One region of the Janthinobacterium sp. SUN118 genome, then DNA from elsewhere that is predicted to be linked to it. Evidence: predicted binding sites of a transcription regulator. Region 1 holds the regulator's gene; the other holds the start of a gene.
The links. The regulator HrcA, encoded in region 1, represses chaperone genes, less so after heat shock. The targets are predictions, from matches to a motif close to TTAGCACTCNNNNNNNNNGAGTGCTAA.
Positions count from the first base shown of each region.

Region 2: a site for HrcA is predicted at 8,652-8,678, ahead of rpoH (RNA polymerase sigma factor RpoH). Genes of this name have one in related genera too.

Region 1 covers NZ_JAPUBV010000001.1:119,600-129,619, forward strand. Annotated here, with positions in the region: gene O0880_RS00525 (CoA-acylating methylmalonate-semialdehyde dehydrogenase) at 1-339, shown strand, start outside; gene O0880_RS00530 (acyl-CoA dehydrogenase family protein) at 349-1,509, shown strand; gene O0880_RS00535 (enoyl-CoA hydratase) at 1,506-2,291, shown strand; gene O0880_RS00540 (enoyl-CoA hydratase/isomerase family protein) at 2,284-3,417, shown strand; gene mmsB (3-hydroxyisobutyrate dehydrogenase) at 3,439-4,443, shown strand; gene O0880_RS00550 (hypothetical protein) at 4,630-5,211, opposite strand; gene O0880_RS00555 (hypothetical protein) at 5,248-5,847, opposite strand; gene O0880_RS00560 (HAD family hydrolase) at 6,093-6,818, shown strand; gene hrcA (heat-inducible transcriptional repressor HrcA) at 6,921-7,937, shown strand; gene fur (ferric iron uptake transcriptional regulator) at 8,032-8,463, opposite strand; gene O0880_RS00575 (outer membrane protein assembly factor BamE) at 8,587-9,282, shown strand; gene dapB (4-hydroxy-tetrahydrodipicolinate reductase) at 9,302-10,020, shown strand, end outside.
Region 2 covers NZ_JAPUBV010000006.1:206,861-216,880, reverse strand. Annotated here, with positions in the region: gene O0880_RS26685 (MFS transporter) at 1-458, opposite strand, end outside; gene O0880_RS26680 (chalcone isomerase family protein) at 455-1,003, opposite strand; gene O0880_RS26675 (cyclopropane-fatty-acyl-phospholipid synthase family protein) at 1,006-2,235, opposite strand; gene O0880_RS26670 (DUF1365 domain-containing protein) at 2,232-3,002, opposite strand; gene O0880_RS26665 (FAD-dependent oxidoreductase) at 3,019-4,329, opposite strand; gene O0880_RS26660 (MerR family transcriptional regulator) at 4,530-5,480, shown strand; gene ftsY (signal recognition particle-docking protein FtsY) at 5,636-6,703, shown strand; gene O0880_RS26650 (ATP-binding cassette domain-containing protein) at 6,712-7,461, shown strand; gene ftsX (permease-like cell division protein FtsX) at 7,458-8,378, shown strand; gene rpoH (RNA polymerase sigma factor RpoH) at 8,835-9,734, shown strand; gene O0880_RS26635 (hypothetical protein) at 9,825-10,020, opposite strand, start outside.

The sequences.
Region 1 (10,020 bases):
GTCTTGATCGTCGTCGAAGTCGACACGCTGGACGAAGCCATCGCCCTCGTCAACGCGAATCCGAACGGCAATGGCACGGCGCTGTTTACGCAAAGCGGCGCGGCCGCGCGTTACTTCCAGGAAGAAATCGACGTGGGCCAGGTCGGCATCAACGTGCCCATTCCCGTGCCCGTTCCCCTGTTCAGCTTTACGGGTTCGCGCGGCTCCAAGCTGGGCGACCTGGGGCCGTTCGGCAAGCAGGTCGTGCTGTTCTACACGCAGACGCAGACCATCACCCAGCGCTGGTTCACGGACGCGGCATCGGTGGGCAAGGTCAATACCACCATCAGCCTGAAATAAGGAGCGGCCATGGACTTTGAATTGAGCGACGAGCAGCGCGAGTTCCAGCAGGCCGCGCGCGCGTTTGCGGAAGGCGAACTGGCGCCGCATGCGGCGCATTGGGATGCGGAATCGATCTTCCCCGTGGACACCATCGCCAAGGCGGGCGAGATGGGCTTTTGCGGCCTGTACACGCCGCAGCGCTGGGGCGGCCTGGGCTTGACGCGCCAGGACGCGGCCATCGTGTTTGAAGAGCTGGCGGGCGGCTGTACCTCGACGACGGCCTACATCACCATCCACAACATGGCTACGTGGATGCTGTCGCGCTGGGGACAGGAAGCCCTGTGCGACGAGTGGGTGCCGGCCATGGCGGCCGGCCAGAAGCTGGCCAGTTATTGTCTGACGGAACCACAATCGGGCTCGGACGCGGCCTCGCTGCGCACCAAGGCCGTCAGGGATGGCGACTTCTATGTTCTCGACGGTACGAAAGCGTTCATTTCCGGCGCGGGCCAGACGGACATGCTGATCGTCATGGCGCGCACGGGCGGCGAGGGCGCGGCGGGGATTTCCGCGTTTGCCGTGCCGGCCAACCTGCCCGGCATCGCGTATGGCAAGAAAGAAGAAAAGATGGGCTGGAACAGCCAGCCCACGCGCATCATCAGTTTCGACCAGGTGAAAGTGCCTGTTGGTAATTTGCTGGGCGCGGAAGGCGAAGGCTTCACGATCGCCATGAAGGGCATCGATGGCGGGCGCATCAACATCGCCGTGTGCTCGGTGGGCACGGCGCAGGCGGCGCTCACGCGGGCGCAGACCTATATGAAGGAGCGCACGCAGTTTGGCCGCGAGCTGGCCCAGTTCCAGGCCCTGCAATTCAAGCTGGCCGACATGCTGACGGAACTGGTGGCGGCGCGCCAGATGGTGCGCCTGGCGGCCTGGAAACTCGACCAGGAAAGCCCGGACGCCACGGCGTATTGCGCCATGGCAAAACGTTTCGCCACGGATGTGGGCTTCAATGTGGCCAACGATGCGCTGCAATTGCACGGCGGCTACGGCTACATCCGCGAGTATCCGCTCGAGCGCCATGTGCGCGACACGCGGGTGCACCAGATCCTGGAAGGGACGAATGAAATCATGCGCCTGATCGTCGCGCGAGCGATTTTGAAAGACGGCGCCACGGAGACCCTACGATGACCAAAGTGTATACCAACCTGCTGCTCGAACGCCGTGGCCATACGGCCCTGGTGACCCTCGACAACCCGCCTGCCCATACGTGGACCCAGGCCAGCCTGAACGCGCTGACGCAACTGGTGGCCGACCTGAATGCCGATCCGGACATCTACGCGCTCGTGATCACGGGCGGCGGCGCCAAGTTCTTCTCGGCCGGCGCCGACTTGAACGTGTTTGCCGATGGCAACAAGGACACGGCCTTCGCCATGGCGGCCGCGTTTGGCGAGGCGTTCGAGGCGCTGTCCGCGTTTCGCGGCGTCAGCATCGCCGCCATCAATGGCTATGCCATGGGCGGCGGGCTGGAATGTGCGCTGGCCTGCGATATCCGCATTGCCGAGGAGCATGCGCAAATGGCCTTGCCGGAAGCATCCGTCGGCTTGCTGCCGTGCGCGGGCGGCACGCAGCACTTGCCGTGGCTGGTGGGCGAAGGCTGGGCCAAGCGCATGATCTTATGTGGCGAGCGCGTCGATGCTGCCAAGGCCCTGGCCATCGGTCTCGTCGAGGAAGTCGTGCCGACCGGCAAGGCTGCCGCCACGGCGCTGGCCCTGGCGGCCAAGGTGGCGCGCCAGAGCCCCAGTAGCGTGACGGCATGCAAGACCCTGATCCAGGGCGCGCGCAGCCGTCCGCTGGTCGAGTCCCTGCCCGACGAACGCACCTTGTTCCTCGGCCTGTTCGATACGCAAGACCAGAAAGAGGGCGTGCAAGCGTTCCTCGAAAAACGCGCGGCGGAGTGGAAGAATGGCTGAAAGCACCCTGATTGATACGGTGAAGCTCGAGGAGCGCGACTGTCCCGGCGGCATGAAGCTGGGCGTCATCACCCTCGATGCGCCGAAATCGCTGCATGCGCTGACCCTGGACATGATCCGCGTGCTCGATGCTGCCCTCGTGCGCTGGGCCGACGATGATGCCATCGCCTGCGTGGTGCTGCAATCGTCGACGGACAAGGCCTTTTGCGCCGGCGGCGACGTGCGCAGCCTGCGCTCGGCCGTGATGGAACAGCGTGGCGTGGTACCGAACCCGCAGGCGCTGGCCTTCTTTGCCGAGGAGTACCGGCTCGACCACCGCATCCATACCTATGCGAAACCGCTGCTGGTGTGGGGCGGCGGCATCGTCATGGGCGGCGGCCTGGGCCTGATGGCGGGCGCCAGCCACCGCGTGGTGACGGAAAGCACGCGCATCGCCATGCCGGAAATCACCATCGGCCTGTTCCCCGACGTGGGCGGCAGCTGGTTCCTGGGCCGCATGCCGGGACGCAGCGGCCTGTTCCTGGGCTTGACGGGCGCGCCGCTGAACGCGGCCGACGCGCTGTTTGCGGGCCTGGGCGACCATTTCCTGCGCCAGGAAGAGCGCGCCATGGTGCTCGACGCGCTGGCGCTGGCGCAATGGCAAGCGAGCCCGCAGGCCAATCACCAGCAGCTGAGCCGTTTGCTGCGCGGTTTTTCGGCGCCGGCGTCGCTGTTGCCCGTGTCCGAAGTGCGGGCCAATTTCGACGCCATCGCCGCGCTGACGCAAGCGCCTACTCTGCCCGAAGTGGTGGCCGCCATTGCCGCGTATGACGGCGATTCTGCCTGGCTGCAAAAGGCCGCGCATGCGCTGGACAAGGGCGCACCCAGCTCGGCCGCCCTGGTGTGGGCCATGCGCGAGCGCACGCGGCATCTGAGCCTGGCGCAAGTGTTTCAGCTGGAATTGATTGTCGCTGTGCAATGTTGCGCCCATGGCGACTTCAGCGAAGGCGTACGCGCCTTGCTGATCGACAAAGATAACGCGCCGCAGTGGCAGCCGGCCAGCCTGGCTGACGTCAGCGCAGCGTATCTGGACGAGTATTTTGCGGCGCCGTGGACGCAGCATCCCTTGGCTGACTTATCCATTTAAACATTTAAGTAGTGCATAAAAATGCTCAGGGCGCGGCGCCTTGCCGAAGCCAGTACGACGAGTACGATTCGGCAAGGCAACAACGCCAAGGGCTTTTTAGGCGCGACAGGAGACATACACATGCAACATATCGCTTTCATCGGCCTGGGCAACATGGGCGCGCCGATGGCCCGCAACCTGGTCGCCGCCGGCTTCCATGTATCCGTCTTCGACCTGGCGCCGGCCGCCGTGGCCTCGCTGGTCGAGGCGGGCGCTACGGCTGCCGTGTCCGCCAGCGCGGCCGTGCAGACGGCCGACGCCGTCATCACCATGTTGCCGGCCAACAAGCATGTGCAGGAGCTGTACCTGGCCGAAGGCGGCGTGCTCGATTCGGCCAAGGCCGGCGCTCTGTTCATCGATTGCAGCACCATCGCCGCCGATGTGGCGCGGCAAGTGGCGCAGGCGGCCACGGCACGCGGCTTTGCCATGATCGATGCGCCCGTCTCGGGCGGCACGGCCGGCGCGGTGGCCGGCACCTTGACCTTCATCGTGGGTGGACCGGACGCGGCCTTGCAGCAGGCGCGGCCTTTGCTGGAAAAGATGGGCAAGAACATTTTCCATGCAGGCGAGGCCGGGGCGGGCCAGGTGGCGAAGATTTGCAATAACATGCTGCTGGGTATCTTGATGGCCGGTACGGCCGAGGCATTGAACCTGGGCGTGGCGCATGGGCTGGACCCGAAAGTCTTGTCCGACATCATGGCCAAGAGCTCGGGCCGCAACTGGACCCTGGAAGTGTACAACCCGTGGCCAGGCGTCATGGAAGGCACGCCCGCTTCGCGCAATTACAGCGGCGGCTTCGGCACGGCGCTGATGCTGAAGGACCTGGGCCTGGCGCAGCAGGCCAGCCTGTCGTCGAATGCCGCCACGCCATTGGGCGGCCTGGTGCGCCAGCTGTACCAGGTGCATGCCCAAGCCGGTTATGCGCAGCAGGATTTTTCCAGCATCGTGCAGTTGCTGCGGCCTGGCTTGCCACAAGCTGCTGAGTGAAAATTTTTGGACAAAAAAAAGCCCGCTGGTGAAAGCGGGCTAAATCCAATTCTTGGAAGAGTTGGAGGAGACAGATGCATTATGCTGCATCGCCACATATAACTCCAATTTATCTTTGGAATATCAAATATTCATTTTGGTGATATCTCTTCCTGGCAGCCGCCAAGCGGCTGCCAGCCACGCTACTTAGCCCGGATTGCAGGCAATTTGCACGGTGGTGACTTTGGCTTCGCCCATGGTGCCCACGCCGGTGCCAGGCGCCACGGCGCACTTCAGGCCAGTTGGCTGGGTAAACACGCTGATGCCATAGTTGTCGCCATCGGCGACAGGCAGCCCCAGCGTAAAGGTCGTGCTGTCCTTCGCCACCGTGGTTTGCGCATTACCGTTGATCAAGACCAGCCCATCCGCCGTCAGGCCCGTAATCGTGCCGCCCACCGTGTAGGTGTTTTGCGAACACAGGACCGATGCTTCGATGCTGACGTAGTGACCGGCCGAACCGGTGCCGCCACTGACGCTGCAATTCATGTGGGCAGGGTTTTGCTTGACCGTGATGTCGTAGCTGGTGCCGTAATCGATGCTCTTGCCAAATTTGAACTTGGTGGCGCCGGCGGCAGGCGTGACGCTGTCGCCGCCGTTGACCAGGATCAGGCCATTGGTGTTCAAATTGCTGATGGTGCCGGTGACTTCATACGAGGCCTTGCCACCGCAAGCAGCCAGTCCCAGGGTCAGCAGCAGCGCGGCGAGTGGGCGCAGGCAGGATAACTTCATGTATTTCTCCAATAGTGTGGTGACGAATCGCGTGGCTTACCGCGGTGTGCAGGTCAGTGTGGCGCTGGTCGTGGCGGCGGAACCCATGGTGCCGACAGTATCGCGGCCATCGGCGCTGGCGGAGCCCTGGAAACGGCACGTCTGGCCCGTCGGATAGGTCGTTATGGAAATATTGTAGGGGATGCCATCAGCGATGGTCGGGAACGTGTAGGCGGTGCTGCCTGCAAGCGGGCTGATGCTGTTGACGCCCATTGCCAGGGTCAGGCCGTTCGCGGTCAGGCCCGTGATCGTGCCGCTCAGCGGATAGGTGTTGGTCTGGCAAACAACCACGGCCGGCGATATGGAGTAGCTCGATGCCTTGCCGCTGCCATTGACCATTTTGCAGACGGCGCCTTTCGGCTGCTGCTTGATGGTGATGTCATAGCGATCATCATTGTTGAGCAGCTTGGTGAAAGTAAAGCCGGAAGCACCCGCCGTGATGGGCAAGCTTTCGTCGCCGTTCTGGAGGATCAAGCCATCTTTTGCCAGGTTCTGGACTTGGCCTTGCAGATACAGATTGCCGCCGCTGCCGCCGCAGGCTGCCAGTGTGGCGGCGCAAGCCGCCGCCAGCATCGAGCGCAGGTACAAATTTTTCATACATTCTCCAAAACGAATTAGGTAGGGTAGCGCAACGCGGACGCTGGCGCCGCATTGGAATGGCGCCTATTTTAGTCTATCTGGCAAGCCGATTGATCTTGCCTTGTATCTCCGTGTAACAATTTTTCTGCGCGAAGCGCCCGCCAGGCCCCATTTGTCGACCGGGCGCCCATGCCGCCAGCGGCGATCGGTGCGACAATACAGGCAGGCCGCGCATCGTGGCGCGGCATCCATTTGCGAGTCCCATGTCACCTACCTCTGTAAAAACGGCCGTGCCGCCCAAGGCCATCCTGTTCGACCTCGACGATACCTTGTGGCCCATCGCCCCCGTGATTGCCGCGGCGGAAACCCTGTTGCACGACTGGCTGGCCACGCATGCGCCGAAGGTGGCGCAGCAGTTTTCCATCGAGCTGTTGCGCCAGCACCGCCTGGCCATGCTCAATGAACAACCGCATTTTCATGGCAACCTGATCGAACTGCGCCGCGCCGGCCTGCTGACCGCCTTCGAGGCCGCCGGCGAGGATCCCGCCCTCGTCGACGGCGCCATCGCCCAGTTCCTGGCCGCGCGCCACCGCGTCCAGCCGTATGACGACGTCCTGCCCGGCCTGGCCTGGCTGGGGCAGCGCATGCTGGTCGGTTCCATTTCGAATGGCAATGCGGACCTTGAAATTATCGGCCTGGCGCAGCATTTCAAGGTATCGATCGCCGCCAGCGACTTTGGCGTGGCCAAGCCCGATGCCAGCATTTTCCTGGCCGGCTGCGCCGCGCTGGGCGTGGCGCCGCGCGACGCCGTGTATGTCGGCGATGATTTATATTTCGATGTGACGGGGGCGCAAGGGGCGGGCATGCGTGCCGTGTGGATGAACCGCAAGGGCAGCGATGCGCACCTGGCGGCCGGCGTGCAGCCCGACGCCATCTGCGCCAACTTTGATGAATTGCTGCTGTGGCTGCAGGGGCAACTGGAAGATTGATCGCCGCTGGCCGGGCGAACGTGCATAATAGCTGCTATTGACGCACGTTTGGCCGCCTTCGCTGCCGTTTGCGTCGCAGAATACTTGCTTAACTACAACATCATGCAACTCGATACACGTGCCCAAACCCTGCTGAAAGCCCTGGTCGAGCGCTATATCGCCGACGGCCTGCCGGTCGGTTCGCGCGCCTTGTCGAAGATTTCCGGCCTCGACCTGTCGCCGGCCACGATCCGCAACATCATGGCCGACCTGGAAGAACTCGGTTATGTGTCCAGCCCGCATACCTCGGCCGGACGCATACCCACGCCGCGCGGTTACCGTATCTTTGTCGACACCTTGCTGACCGTCAAGCATCTGGACGAGCATCTGGTGGAGTCGCGCATGCGCCTGCAGACGCCGCAGCCGCAGCGCACCATCGCCAACGCGGCGCAGATGCTGTCGTCGCTGTCGCAATTCGCCGGCGTGGTGCTCAGCCCGCGCCGCGAATCCGTGTTCCAGCAAATCGAATTCCTGCGCCTGTCGGAAAAACGCATCCTGCTCGTCATCGTCGCTCCCGGCGGCGACGTGCAGAACCGCCTGCTGTTGACGGAGGCCGACTACACGCCGGCGCAACTGGTGCAGTCGGCCAACTACATCAACCAGAATTACGGCGGCCTGTCGTTCGACGCCGTGCGCGTGCGCCTGCAGGGCGAGCTGCGCCAGTTGCGCGACGACATGGGCAGCCTGATGCAGGCGGCCGTGGAAGCGGGCAGCGAAGCGATGGCCGACCATAGCGACGATATGGTGATTTCAGGCGAACGCAACTTGCTCAGCGTGAGCGATCTGTCATCGAATATGAGTTCGCTGCGCCAGATGTTCGACATGTTCGAGCAAAAGACGGGCTTGATGCAGCTGCTCGACGTATCGAGCAAGGCGACGGGCGTGCAGATTTTCATCGGCGGCGAATCGAACCTGGTGCCGATGGATGAAATGAGCGTGGTGACGGCGCCGTATGAAGTCAACGGCAAGATCGTGGGAACGCTGGGAGTGATCGGGCCGACCCGCATGGCGTACGAGCGCGTCATCCCGATTGTCGATATCACGGCCAAGCTGCTGTCAAGCGCACTGAGCCATCACTAGGGACAGCTGACCACACCTGCTGCGCGTCGGTTTTGCCAGGCGTTGTATTGCAGGGTATTACGCGAGCCGCTCCCGTGGGAGCGGCAAGCTTGCGTCAGGCTGATTTGTGCGGGCAGGCGACCTTGATGCAGTTGCCGTAGATGGCCAAAGCGTGTTCGGCGATCTTGAAGCCGCGTTCTTCGGCCACTTTTTGCTGGCGGACTTCAATGTCTTCGTCGAAGAATTCCTCGACCCGGCCACAGTCGAGGCACACCAGGTGGTCGTGGTGGGAGCCTTCGTTGAGCTCGAAAATCGCCTTGCCGGTTTCAAAATGGTTGCGGTTAAGCAAGCCGGCTTGTTCGAATTGCGTCAGGACACGGTAGACAGTTGCCAAACCGACATCCATATTGTCGGCCAGCAGAATCTTGTAGACGTCTTCCGCTGTCAGGTGGCGTACCGGGCTACTCTGGAAGATATCGAGTATCTTCAGCCGTGGCAGGGTCGCTTTCAGGCCGCTTGCCTTGAGATCACTAGGATTGTTACTCATGTTTGTTGCTCGTATGTGGGTCAGGTGCTTTATCATATAGCGTTTTAGCGGGGAGTGCCAAAATATGCATTTTTTGGCTGGCCGGTCACTCCTGGCGTTTTGTTCATCAAATTGAGGTCATTTATGCGCGTAACACCGGCTGTATTGCCATCTCTCTGGCACCGTATTTCATTTCGAGCTCCAGTCGTGGCGGGCATGGTCTGTGTCGCGCTGACGCTGTCTGGCTGTGCCAGCCGCGGCATCCTTGGCGAAAAGCCCGCCGTCACGCTGAAAGAGGGCAAGGAAGTCGTACCCGAGCAAGGCGCGCAGACGACGACCGTCACGCCGCTGCAGAAATTCATGTGGTTTTTCTCGCCCTATCGTCCTGACATTCAACAAGGCAACTTTATCTCCGAAGAGATGCTGGCCCAGTTGAAAGTGGGCATGACGCGCGACCAGGTGCGTTTCGTCCTCGGCACCTCCCTGCTGACCGATATCTTCCATGCGGACCGCTGGGATTACCCATTCCGCCTGGCCCGTGGCAATGGCGAAACCACCAGCAGCCGCGTAGTCGTGTTCTTCGACAAGGAAGGCAAAGTGGCGCGCTTCGAAGGCGGCAACCTGCCGACCGAGAAAGAATACATCGACCGCATCGCCGGACCATCGCCATTCGCCAAGGTGGCCAAGGCCGATGTGCCAGCCGCTGTCGTGCCGTCGCCCGTGGCGCCGAGCGCCGTGCCGGTGCCGGCCGATGCCACGCCCGCCATTCCTGTGAGCAAGCCTGACGTGGCACCGGCGCCTGCCGCCGAGCCTGCACCTACTGCCGAGCCCACCAAATAAGTTGCTGTAAGAGAATAAAATGACTGAACTGAAAATTGCCATCGCCGGCGCCAGTGGCCGCATGGGCCATATCCTGATCGAAGCGGTCAGCAACGCGCCCGACGCCGTGCTCGCCGGTGCGCTCGACCGCGCCGGATCGCCCTCGCTCGGCCAGGATGCGGCCGCCTTCCTCGGCAAGCCTGCCGGCGTGCCGATCGAGTCCGACCTGGCCGCAGGCCTGGCCGGCGCCGACTACCTGATCGACTTCACGCGCCCCGAAGGCACCTTGCAGCATCTGGCGTATTGCGCCGAGCACGGCATCAAGATGATCATCGGCACCACCGGTTTCGATGACGCGGGCAAGGCGGCGATTGCCGCCGCCGCCGAAAAGACGGCCATCATGTTCGCGCCGAACATGAGCGTGGGCGTGAATGTCACCATGAAACTGCTGGAACTGGCCGCGAAAAGCCTGTCCGAAGGCTACGACATTGAAATCATCGAGGCGCATCACCGCTTCAAGGTCGATGCGCCGTCGGGCACGGCCCTGCAAATGGGCGAAGTGGTGGCGGGCGCGCTGGGTCGCGATCTGAAGGAGTGCGCCGTGTACGGCCGCGAAGGCGTGACGGGCGAACGCGACCCGTCGACCATCGGCTTTGCCACCATCCGCGGCGGCGATATCGTCGGTGACCATACGGTGCTGTTTGCCGGCATCGGCGAGCGCATCGAGATCAGCCACAAGTCGAGCAGCCGCGTCACCTA
Region 2 (10,020 bases), on a different contig from region 1:
CAGCCTTCGCGCACGGCCGTGACGCGCGTGCGCTGCGCGCGCGCCTGGCTCAGCGCCGCGCCCCAGCTCTGGTGGGCGATGCTGGCCAGGCCATAGGCGGCGTAGACGAGCAGCAAGGCGGCCAGGAACCAGGCCAGGGTGGCCGCTTCCGGCAAGGCGGGCGGATGAAACAGGGCGCCAAAACCCAGCAGCAGCAAGGGCAGCGACACGCCTATGAGCTCGGCATAGCTGCGCCGGCCATGCGCCATCCACGCACCCAGGGCCGGGTCGATGAAAGCGGCGCCGATGCGCGCGGCCAGCAGCACGGCGCCGATCTGCGCCAGGTCCAGGCTGCTGCGCTGCGCATAAAACGGCGCCACATATATATAGATGGGCAACGCCAGCATGGCCAGCGGCAAGCCGAACAGGCCATAGCTGAACAAGGCGGGCAAGTCCAGCGCGCTGGCCCCGGTGCTCATGGCAGCGGCGCCGCACTCCGCAGCAAGGCCGCGCGCAGCTGCGGCGCCGTGCTCGATGGCGAGAGCCAGATGGCGAAGAAGGCGCGCGCGAAGTCGCCATCGGTCACATCGGCCAGCACCTGGCCATCGAGATAGAAACGCACGCCAGGCGCGATGCCGGCCCGGTAGGCGCCCGCGATGCGCTGGCCTTCCTTGACGTCAGGAAAGATGCGCTGCATGGTGGCCAGCCAGGCCAGCCGCTGCTGTTGCGTGCCCACGCCCAGCTTTTGCATCTGTTCATGGCTGGCCTCGGCGATCTTCTTGCCGTCGAGCGCACGCGCGTAGCGCAATTCCAGCACGAAGGGCGCCGTTTCGGATGCCGCGCCCTGGTAGCCGCGCGGCCCCACCCACAGTTGCGCCCGATAAATACGCATGCCGAACCACGTGTAGTCGCCCTCGCCCGCCAGGCGTGCTTCGGGCACGTCGACGCCGACAAAGTCCGGCGGCGCGGCCCTGGCGCCCAGCATGGTCAATGAGAGCAAAGCGAGGACAAGAAAACGGCGCATGGTCAGTCCTTGATCAGGGTAAATTGCATCACATCCGTGTTGCGGGCCTCGAAGGCAGCCTCGCAGTACGCCAGGTAAAACTCCCAGGTCAGCAGGAAGCGGCCATCGAAACCCTGCCTGTCCAGCGCCGCGCGCTGCGCCAGGAAGCTGGCGCGCCACTGGCGCAAGGTTTCCGCATAGTCGAGGCCAAAGCTGAAGGCGTCCACCACGCGCAAGCCCTGCGCCTCGGCGGCGCGGCAAAACTCGGCCGGCGAAGGCAGCATGCCGCCCGGAAAAATATACTGCTGGATGAAATCCGTGCTCTTGCTGTAGCGCTCGAACAAGGCGTCGGCGATGACGATGGTCTGGATGCAGGCCCGTCCGCCCCGCTTCAGGTTGCGCGCCACGCAGTCGAAATAGCCGGCCCAGTAGCTTTGCCCCACGGCTTCGAACATCTCGATCGAGGCGATGGCGTCGTACTGCCCATGGCTGTCGCGGTAGTCGCACAGTTGCAGGTCGGCCTGCGCCGCCAGCCCCGCCGCATGCAGGCGCTGGCGCGCGTATGCGAGTTGCTCGGTGGATAAGGTCAGCCCCGTCACATGGGCGCCATGGTCGCGCGCCGCCGTTTCCGCAAAACCGCCCCAGCCGCAGCCGATTTCCAGTACGCGCTGGCCCGGCTGCAGCTGCAGCTGGCCGGCGATACGCGCGTATTTCGCCGCCTGCGCCTGTTCCAGGCTGGCGCCCTCGCTGAACAGGGCGCTCGAATACGTCATCGACGGATCCAGCCACAACTGATAAAAGGCATTGCCGATGTCGTAATGGGCATGGATATTCTTCTTGCTGCCCGCGCGCGAATTGCGGTTGAGCACATGCCGGACCTTATACATCAGATTGCCCCACCAATTGCCGTAGATCAGGGATTCGATCTGCGCGCGGTTGCGTACCATCAATTCGATCAGGCCCGGCAAGTTGTCCGTGCGCCAGTCGCCGGCGATGAAGGTTTCGGCAAAGCCGATGTCGCCCGAACGCAGGACGGCCGCGCACAGGCGCCAGTTATGCAAGTCCAGCGTGACGGGGTGACCGCCGTCGCCATACAGCAAGACGCTGCCATCGGGCGTGCGCAGGCGCAAGGCGCCAAATTGCAATTCTTGCAGCAGGCGCAAGATCATGCGCGCGGCGGCGGGCACGCGAACGTGCTCAAGGGGCAGGCTGCTGCGCGCATCGAGGCTGGTCGGCAGGGAATCGGAGCTCATCGGGACACCTTTTCTTGTGGGGGAAGCGGTTTGCTGAAGAAAGGCACGCGGCGCAGCCACAGGCGCAGCGCCTGCCAATGGATGCGCGCCATCACGCCCAAGGTCATCAGGGGATAGCGCAGCAAGGCCCAGGCGATGGCGGCATCGCGCAACGGCTGCGCCGTGCCGGACAAGCTCGTCTGTAGCAACGGGCCATCGAGGTCGTCGTAATCGACCTTCGCCAGGTGGCGTTCGCCATCCTTGCCGCTGCTGCGCAGGAAACGGAAGCGATACTGGCCTTCCACCTTGCAAAACGGCGAGACGTGGAAAATCTTACTGGCGCGCAACTCGCTGCCATACGCGATCGCTGCGCCCTGCTCCAGCAGATACAGGTGGCGCTCGCCGAAGGTATTGCGCACGTCGCACAGCACGGCGCGCAGCGCGCCATCGGCACGATGGCAAAACCAGAAACTGACGGGATTGAAGACATAGCCGAACACGCGCGGCATGGCTTGCAGCCAGATTTCCCCATCGACATCGAGCACGCCATGCTGGCGCAGCAAGCCGTCTATCCATTCGAGCAGCGGCGTGCTGCCGTCGCCATGGTCGCTGTCGCGGAAGGACAGTGCATTGGCGCGGTTGCGCGCGATCAGGCGGGCGGGGAAATCGTGGGCGCCCATGCTGCGCAAGGGCAGGCGCAGATAAAACATGCCGTAGCTGAACGCATGCGCGCGCGGCCGCAGCCGCGCATGGCGCACCAGCCCCAGGCACAGCTGCGGCTGCGACATGGCCGGCAAGGCGGGATCACGCGGCACGACCGAGCTCCGCCGCCGCCATGCCGTTCAGCGCCTCGGCCACCGCCAGGCCCGACTTCAAGCCGTCTTCATGGAAGCCGTAGCCCGTCCAGGCGCCCGCGAACCACGTATGCTGCGCCCCCTGGAAAGCGGCCAGGCGCGCCTGCGCGGCGATGGCCGCGCCATCGAACACGGGATGGGCATAGGAAAACGCGTCGATGACGCTGGCCGGATCGGGCTCGTCGAGCGGATTGAGCGAGACGATGACGGGCGTGGTGAACGGCAGCGGCTGCAACTGGTTCAACAGATAGTGCACGCACACTTGCGGCGCCTCGCCAGCGGCCACCGCCCGGCCCTGGTAATTCCAGGCCGACCAGGCCTTGCGGCGCCGCGGCAGGCAGGATGCGTCCGTGTGCAGCACGGCCCGGTTCGGCTGGTAGCGCACGGCGGCAAGCACCGTGCGTTCATCATCGCGCAAGTCGGCCAGCAAGGCCAGCGACTGGTCGCTGTGACAAGCGAGCACGACATGGTCGACATGGTCGATGCCGGCGGCCGTGTGCAACTCGACCATGCGGGCGCCGCCGTGCGGCTGGCGGCGCACGGCCAGCACGGGACACGCGAGGCGCTGCTGCGGGATAGCGGCCAGCAATTTCTCCACATACACGCGCGCGCCGCCGCGCACCGTGCGCCACTGGGGCCGGTCGTTGACTTGCAGCAAACCGTGGTTGTGGCAAAAACGGATGAAGGTGGCCAGCGGAAAGGCCAGCATCTGACGCGCCGGACACGACCAGATGCAGGCGGCCATCGGCAACAGATACCAGTGGCGAAATTCGCTGCCATAACCGTGCAGGTCGAGAAATTCGCCCAGCGACAGGGCCGGCGCCGGCAGCGCGGCCGTGGCCAGCGCGCTGGCTTGCCGGTTGAAACGCACGATGTCGCGCAGCATGCGCAGGAAGGCGGGACGCAGCAGGTTGCCGCGCTGGGCAAACACGGTATCGAGATTGGCGCCGGCCCATTCCAGCACACGCGCGCCGGGCGAGGCTCCCAGCGGCATTTTCACGGAAAACGACATGTCGCTGTCGGCCGCTTCCACGCCGAGCTCGTCGAACAGCCGCACGAGTTGCGGATAGGTGGCGTGGTTAAAGACGAGAAAACCCGTGTCGACGCCATGCGTGGCGCCATCGAGCGTGACGTCGACCGTATGGCTGTGGCCGCCGAAATAGGCGCCCGCCTCATACAGGGTGACATCCTGGCCAGCCTGCGCCAGCCGATAGGCACACGACAGGCCTGCGATTCCCGCACCGACGACGGCGATTTTCATGGTTGCACCCGTATTAGTTTGTCCTGGACAAAACCACCTGGACCGATAATCAGTTAAATATTGAGCTATGTCAACAATGGCTTGCGCGCTTCATGAACTTATACGCAAGCCTTTCCCAATCGGATTCAGCTATTTATACGGGGCAAGGGAAGGCGTAGAATGCACACCACGTTCTTTCGGTATGCGAGCAAGCCCCTGGTATGGACACTGACCTGCAAGCACTGCAACCACCTTCCGCCTTCAGCATCAGCGATGTCGAGCGCGATACCGGGCTGGCCAAGGAAACCTTGCGAGTCTGGGAGCGCCGCTACGCCTTTCCCCAGCCGCAACGCGATGCCTTTGGCGAACGCAGCTACCCGGCCGAACAGGTGCAAAAACTGCGCATGGTGAAGCGCTTGCTGGACTTGGGCTTTCGCCCCGGCAAGATCATGCAGCACAGCACCTTGCAGCTGCAGCAACTGGCCAGTGCCGGCGCGGCGCCTCTCCAGCAGGCCCAACCGCAACTCGAGCACTACCTGGCGCTGTGCCGCAGCCACCAGATGACGGAGCTGGGCGACGCCTTGCGCCAGGCGCTGGCCAGGCTGGGCTTGAAGGCCTTCACCATCGACATCATCGCGCCGCTGACGGCCATGGTGGGCGAAGCGTGGGCCTGCGGCGAGCTGGCCGTGTACGAAGAGCATCTGTATAGCGAAACCTTGCAAACGGTGATGCGCCACGCGATTTTTTCCCTGCCACAACAGAGCAATCCCAGCCTGCGCACGCCGCGCATCGTCCTCAGCACCCTGCCGCAGGAACGCCATGGCCTGGGGCTGTTGATGGCCGAGGCCCTGTGCGTGGCCGCTGGCGCGCATTGCATGTCGCTGGGCGTGGAAACGCCGCTGACGGACATCGTCGCCGCCGCCCGCGCGCAGCGGGCCGATATCGTCGCCTTGTCGTTTTCCAGCGCCAGCAAGGAACGCCAGACGCGCGACAGCCTGCGCCAGTTGCAGGCCGGCTTGCCGGCCACCGTGGAAGTGTGGGCCGGCGGACGCAGCCCCGCGCTGCACAAGCGCCCGCCGCCCTTTTTGCACGTGCTGGACTTGCGCCAGGTGGAGGAAAGCATCGCCGACTGGCGCCGCCGCCATCAGGCGGATGCCCTGCAAACCCACTGAACACGGGAGAACTGCGGCGATCTCCGTGGAAACGCGCGCAATGTTGCCAATCGAACAGTAAAGCATGAAGCGCCGGGCGCGCTCTGGTAGAATAGCCCGTATCGACAGTGTCCGGCGCCGCCGGGCCCAAGGTCAGCACCCGCCACCACACATCCATGTTTAGTTTCTTCAAGAAAAAACCCGCCGCCCCTGAAGCCCTGCCTGTCAGTGTCGAGCCTGCTACCCCTCCCGCCGCCACTGTCCCGCCGCCTGCCGCCCCTGCCGCTGCGCCCCTGAGCGGCGCGCCGGCCGAGCTCGTGCCCGTGGTCGTGGCTGCCGAACCCGAGAAAAAATCGTGGATGACGCGCCTGAAGGCGGGCCTGTCGAAGACGTCGAATACCCTGTCCGTGCTGTTCGTCGGCGCGAAGATCGACGACGCCCTGTACGAAGAGCTGGAAGCGGCGCTGCTGATGTCCGACGCCGGCATCGACGCCACGGAATTCCTGCTGACGGAACTGAAGAAAAAGGTCAAGGAAGACAAGCTGCTCGACGCCGCCGCCGTCAAGGCCGCGCTGAAAGTGCTGCTGATCGACCTGCTGACACCGCTGGAAAAGCGTTTCGAGCTGGGCCGCCATAAGCCGCTCGTGATGATGATTTCCGGCGTGAATGGCGCCGGCAAGACCACCACCATCGGCAAGCTGGCCAAGCACATGCAGTCGAATAACCAGTCCGTGCTGCTGGCCGCGGGCGACACCTTCCGCGCCGCCGCGCGCGAGCAGCTGATGGTGTGGGGCGAGCGCAACAACGTGACCGTGATTTCGCAGGAATCGGGCGACCCGGCCGCCGTGGCCTACGACTCCGTGCAGTCGGCCAAGGCGCGCGGCATCGACGTGGTGATGGTCGACACGGCGGGACGCCTGCCGACGCAGTTGCACCTGATGGAAGAATTGAAGAAAATCAAGCGCGTGATCGGCAAGGGCATGGAAGGCGCGCCGCATGAAACCCTGCTCGTCATCGACGGCAACACGGGCCAGAACGCCTTGACGCAGGTCAAGGCGTTTGATGACGCCCTGCAGCTGAGCGGCCTGGTGATCACCAAGCTCGATGGCACGGCCAAGGGCGGCGTGCTGGCGGCGATTGCCCGCGTGCGCCCCGTGCCCGTGTATTTCATCGGCATCGGTGAGAAAATTGAAGACTTGCAGCCCTTCGTGGCTGCCGAATTTGTCGAAGCGCTGCTCGGATAAGCCCATACATGATTGAATTTCAGCACGTCTCCAAGCAATACTCCCCCGATGCAGTGGCGCTCAGCGACATTTCGCTGAGCATTGCCAAGGGCGAGCTGGTCTTTCTGGCCGGCCCGTCCGGCGCCGGCAAATCCACCCTGCTGAAAATGATCGCCGCCATGGAACGCCCCACTTCCGGCAAGCTGATCGTCAATGGCCAGGACATGGCGAAGATCAAGCCGGCCGGCGTGCCCTTCCTGCGCCGCAACATGGGCCTGATCTTCCAGCAGCAAAAACTGCTCAACGACCGCTCCATCCTGGCCAATGTCATGCTGCCGCTGCTCGTCGTCGGCGCCCACAAGGCTGCCGCAGAGCAACGCGCGCGCGCCGCGCTCGACAAAGTCGGCCTGCTCGACCGCGCCCTCGCGCGTCCGCTGTCGCTGTCGGGCGGCGAGCAGCAGCGCGTCTCCATCGCGCGCGCCATCGTCAACCGGCCGCAAATCATCCTGGCCGACGAACCGACGGCCAACCTGGACCGCGCCAGCGCCAACAAGGTGCTCGACGCGCTGAAAGCGTTCCATTCCGTGGGCGTGACCTGCCTCATTTCCAGCCATGACGAACAGATGCTCGACGCCGCCGCCCGCGTGATCCACCTGAAAAATGGCCAGCTGGTGGCCATCGACAAGGCCACGCAGGCGCCCGTGTTTGCCCCGCCCGACCCCGACTTTTCGCCTACGCCCGCGCCGGGCGCCGATGACGGCGAAGGAGAACGCGCATGAGAGGCTGGTTCCGTCAACACCGTTTCGCGCTCGGTTCGGCGCTGATTCACTTGCGCAAGTCGCCGGGCGGCTTTTTATTGAACGTGCTCGTCGTCGCCATCGCCCTGTCGCTGCCGTTCGCCGGCTTGACCATGCTCGACAATGTGCGCCCCATGTCGGAACAGATGTCGGTCGACCCGGAAATCAGCGTCTTCCTGAAAATCGACACGCCGCGCGAGCAGGCCGTGGCCCTGGCGGGCGAAATGCGCAAGATCGTGCGCAACCAGAAGGCCAAGATCGTCTTCATTGCGCGCGAACAGGCGCTCGATTCGCTGAAAAACAAGAGCGGCCTGGCCGACGTGCTGAGCACCCTGGGCGACAATCCCCTGCCCGACAGCTATGTGCTGAAGCTCGACGCGTTCAGCAGCGCCAGCGAAGCGCAGGATGTCGATGCCGTGGCGGAACAGTTGCGCCACCTGCCAGGCGTGGAATCGGCGCAAGTCGATTCGGCCTGGGTCAAGCGCCTGGCGGCCCTGCTGGGCGTGCTGCGCCTGGTGCTGCTGCTGCTGGCCATCACCCTGGGCGTGGCCGTCATCGCCGTGGTCTTCAATACCATCCGCCTGCAAGTGATGCAGCAACGCGATGAAATCAGCATCTCAAAGCTGATCGGCGCGACGGACACCTTCATCCACCGCCCCTTCTATTACACGGGCGCCCTGCTGGGCCTGTGCGCGGGCGCCCTCGCCCTGGGTGCCGTGGCGCTGGCCCTGCAGCCGCTGAATACGGCGATTGCCGAATTTGCCCGCCTGTACGCGTCCGAATTCCAGCTGGTGCCGCTGGCGCCGCTGCCGATGGCCGGCTTGCTGGCCCTCAGTGCCGGCCTCGGCCTGATCGGCGCCTTCCTCTGCGTGCAGCGCCACCTGGCGCGCCTGAACTGACCTGCCCTTCCATGGCGGCGCCCCTGGCGTCGCCATGCGTCTCCCCCTCTTGTTTTTTTGCTATTCGCCCCATACTGTGGTCATCTTGATATTTAGCAAGTATTCTTAAGGCTCGCTTCAGCTTGCGGCCGTAGACTATGCATGTGTCGTAAAGGAGTGAGCGCGCAGCGCCGCACCTTGCCCCGCCAGGCGTACTGGCGTGGTGTTTTAGATAATTCATCAAGTATTAAATCGTTATAGCTTTTAGGCTATCAGAGCGATTAAATGTGCTGATTGGCACTCTCAGGCAGAGAGTGCTAATATAGGGACATACCCAAGCAAGACCGCCATGAGCACCAGATGTAGATGGTGCCGCGACAGGCGAAGTGCAAGACCGAATACGTAAAAACAAGACAAGCAGGGCCATGTCGCGTGACGTGGCCAACTGGAACAAAGCAAGACTACGAGGGAGAAAACATGACTATGATGTCCGCAACGTCCGCATTGGTTCCGACCAAAAATAATGCGCTGGGCCTCGGGTTCACTGGCAATCTGGGCAATATCGACGCCTATATCTCGGCCGTGAACCGCCTGCCCATGTTGACCCACGACGAAGAAATTTCGCTGGCGAAACGCCTGCGCGAAAAAAATGACCTGGCCGCCGCGCAAGAGCTGGTGCTGTCGCACCTGCGCCTGGTGGTCTCGATTGCCCGCGGCTACCTGGGCTATGGCTTGCCGCATGCCGACCTGATTCAAGAAGGCAATATCGGCTTGATGAAAGCCGTGAAACGTTTCGATCCGGACCAGGGCGTGCGCCTGGTGTCGTACGCCATGCACTGGGTGAAAGCCGAGATGCACGAGTACATCCTGAAAAACTGGCGCCTGGTCAAGGTCGCGACGACGAAGGCACAGCGCAAGCTGTTCTTCAACCTGCGCAGCCACAAGACGGGCCTGGACGCGATGACGCCGAAGCAGATCGATGCGCTGGCCAAGCTGCTCGACGTGAAGCGCGAAGAAGTGATCGAGATGGAAACGCGTTTGAGCGGCCGCGACATTGCGCTGGAATCGCCGACCGACGATGAAGACGACAAGTTTTCGCCGATCGCCTACCTGTCGTCGGAGCAAAGCGAGCCGACCAAGGTGCTGGAAGCGGAACAGGTGACGCGTTTGCAATCGGAAGGCCTGGAAACGGCCCTGGGCAAGCTGGACGCCCGTTCGCGCCGCATCATCGAAGCGCGCTGGCTGGCCAACGACGACGGTTCCGGCGCCACCCTGCACGCGCTGGCGGAAGAGTTCGGCGTATCGGCCGAGCGCATCCGCCAGATCGAAGTGGCGGCGCTGAAAAAAATGAAGGGCGCCCTGGCCGCCTACGTCTAATAGCAGGGGAAGGCCGCAGTAAAAAGGCGCCGCAAGGCGCCTTTTAGTTTTGTAGTTTGATGTTTATCAACAGATAAACATTGTCAGCAGTTAAGCTGCAGCCAAACCCTTGACCAGGGTTTCGGCGACCAATTCATTCAGATCCGCGCCGCGTTCCTTGGCCAGGGTCTGCAATTGCAACACCAGATCGCTGTTCAGCTTGACGGCGAACGGCACCAGGCCCAGGGCCTGGTCGCGCTTGCGCTGCTCGCGGCGGTCGACGACCACCGCTTCCTTACCGAATGCA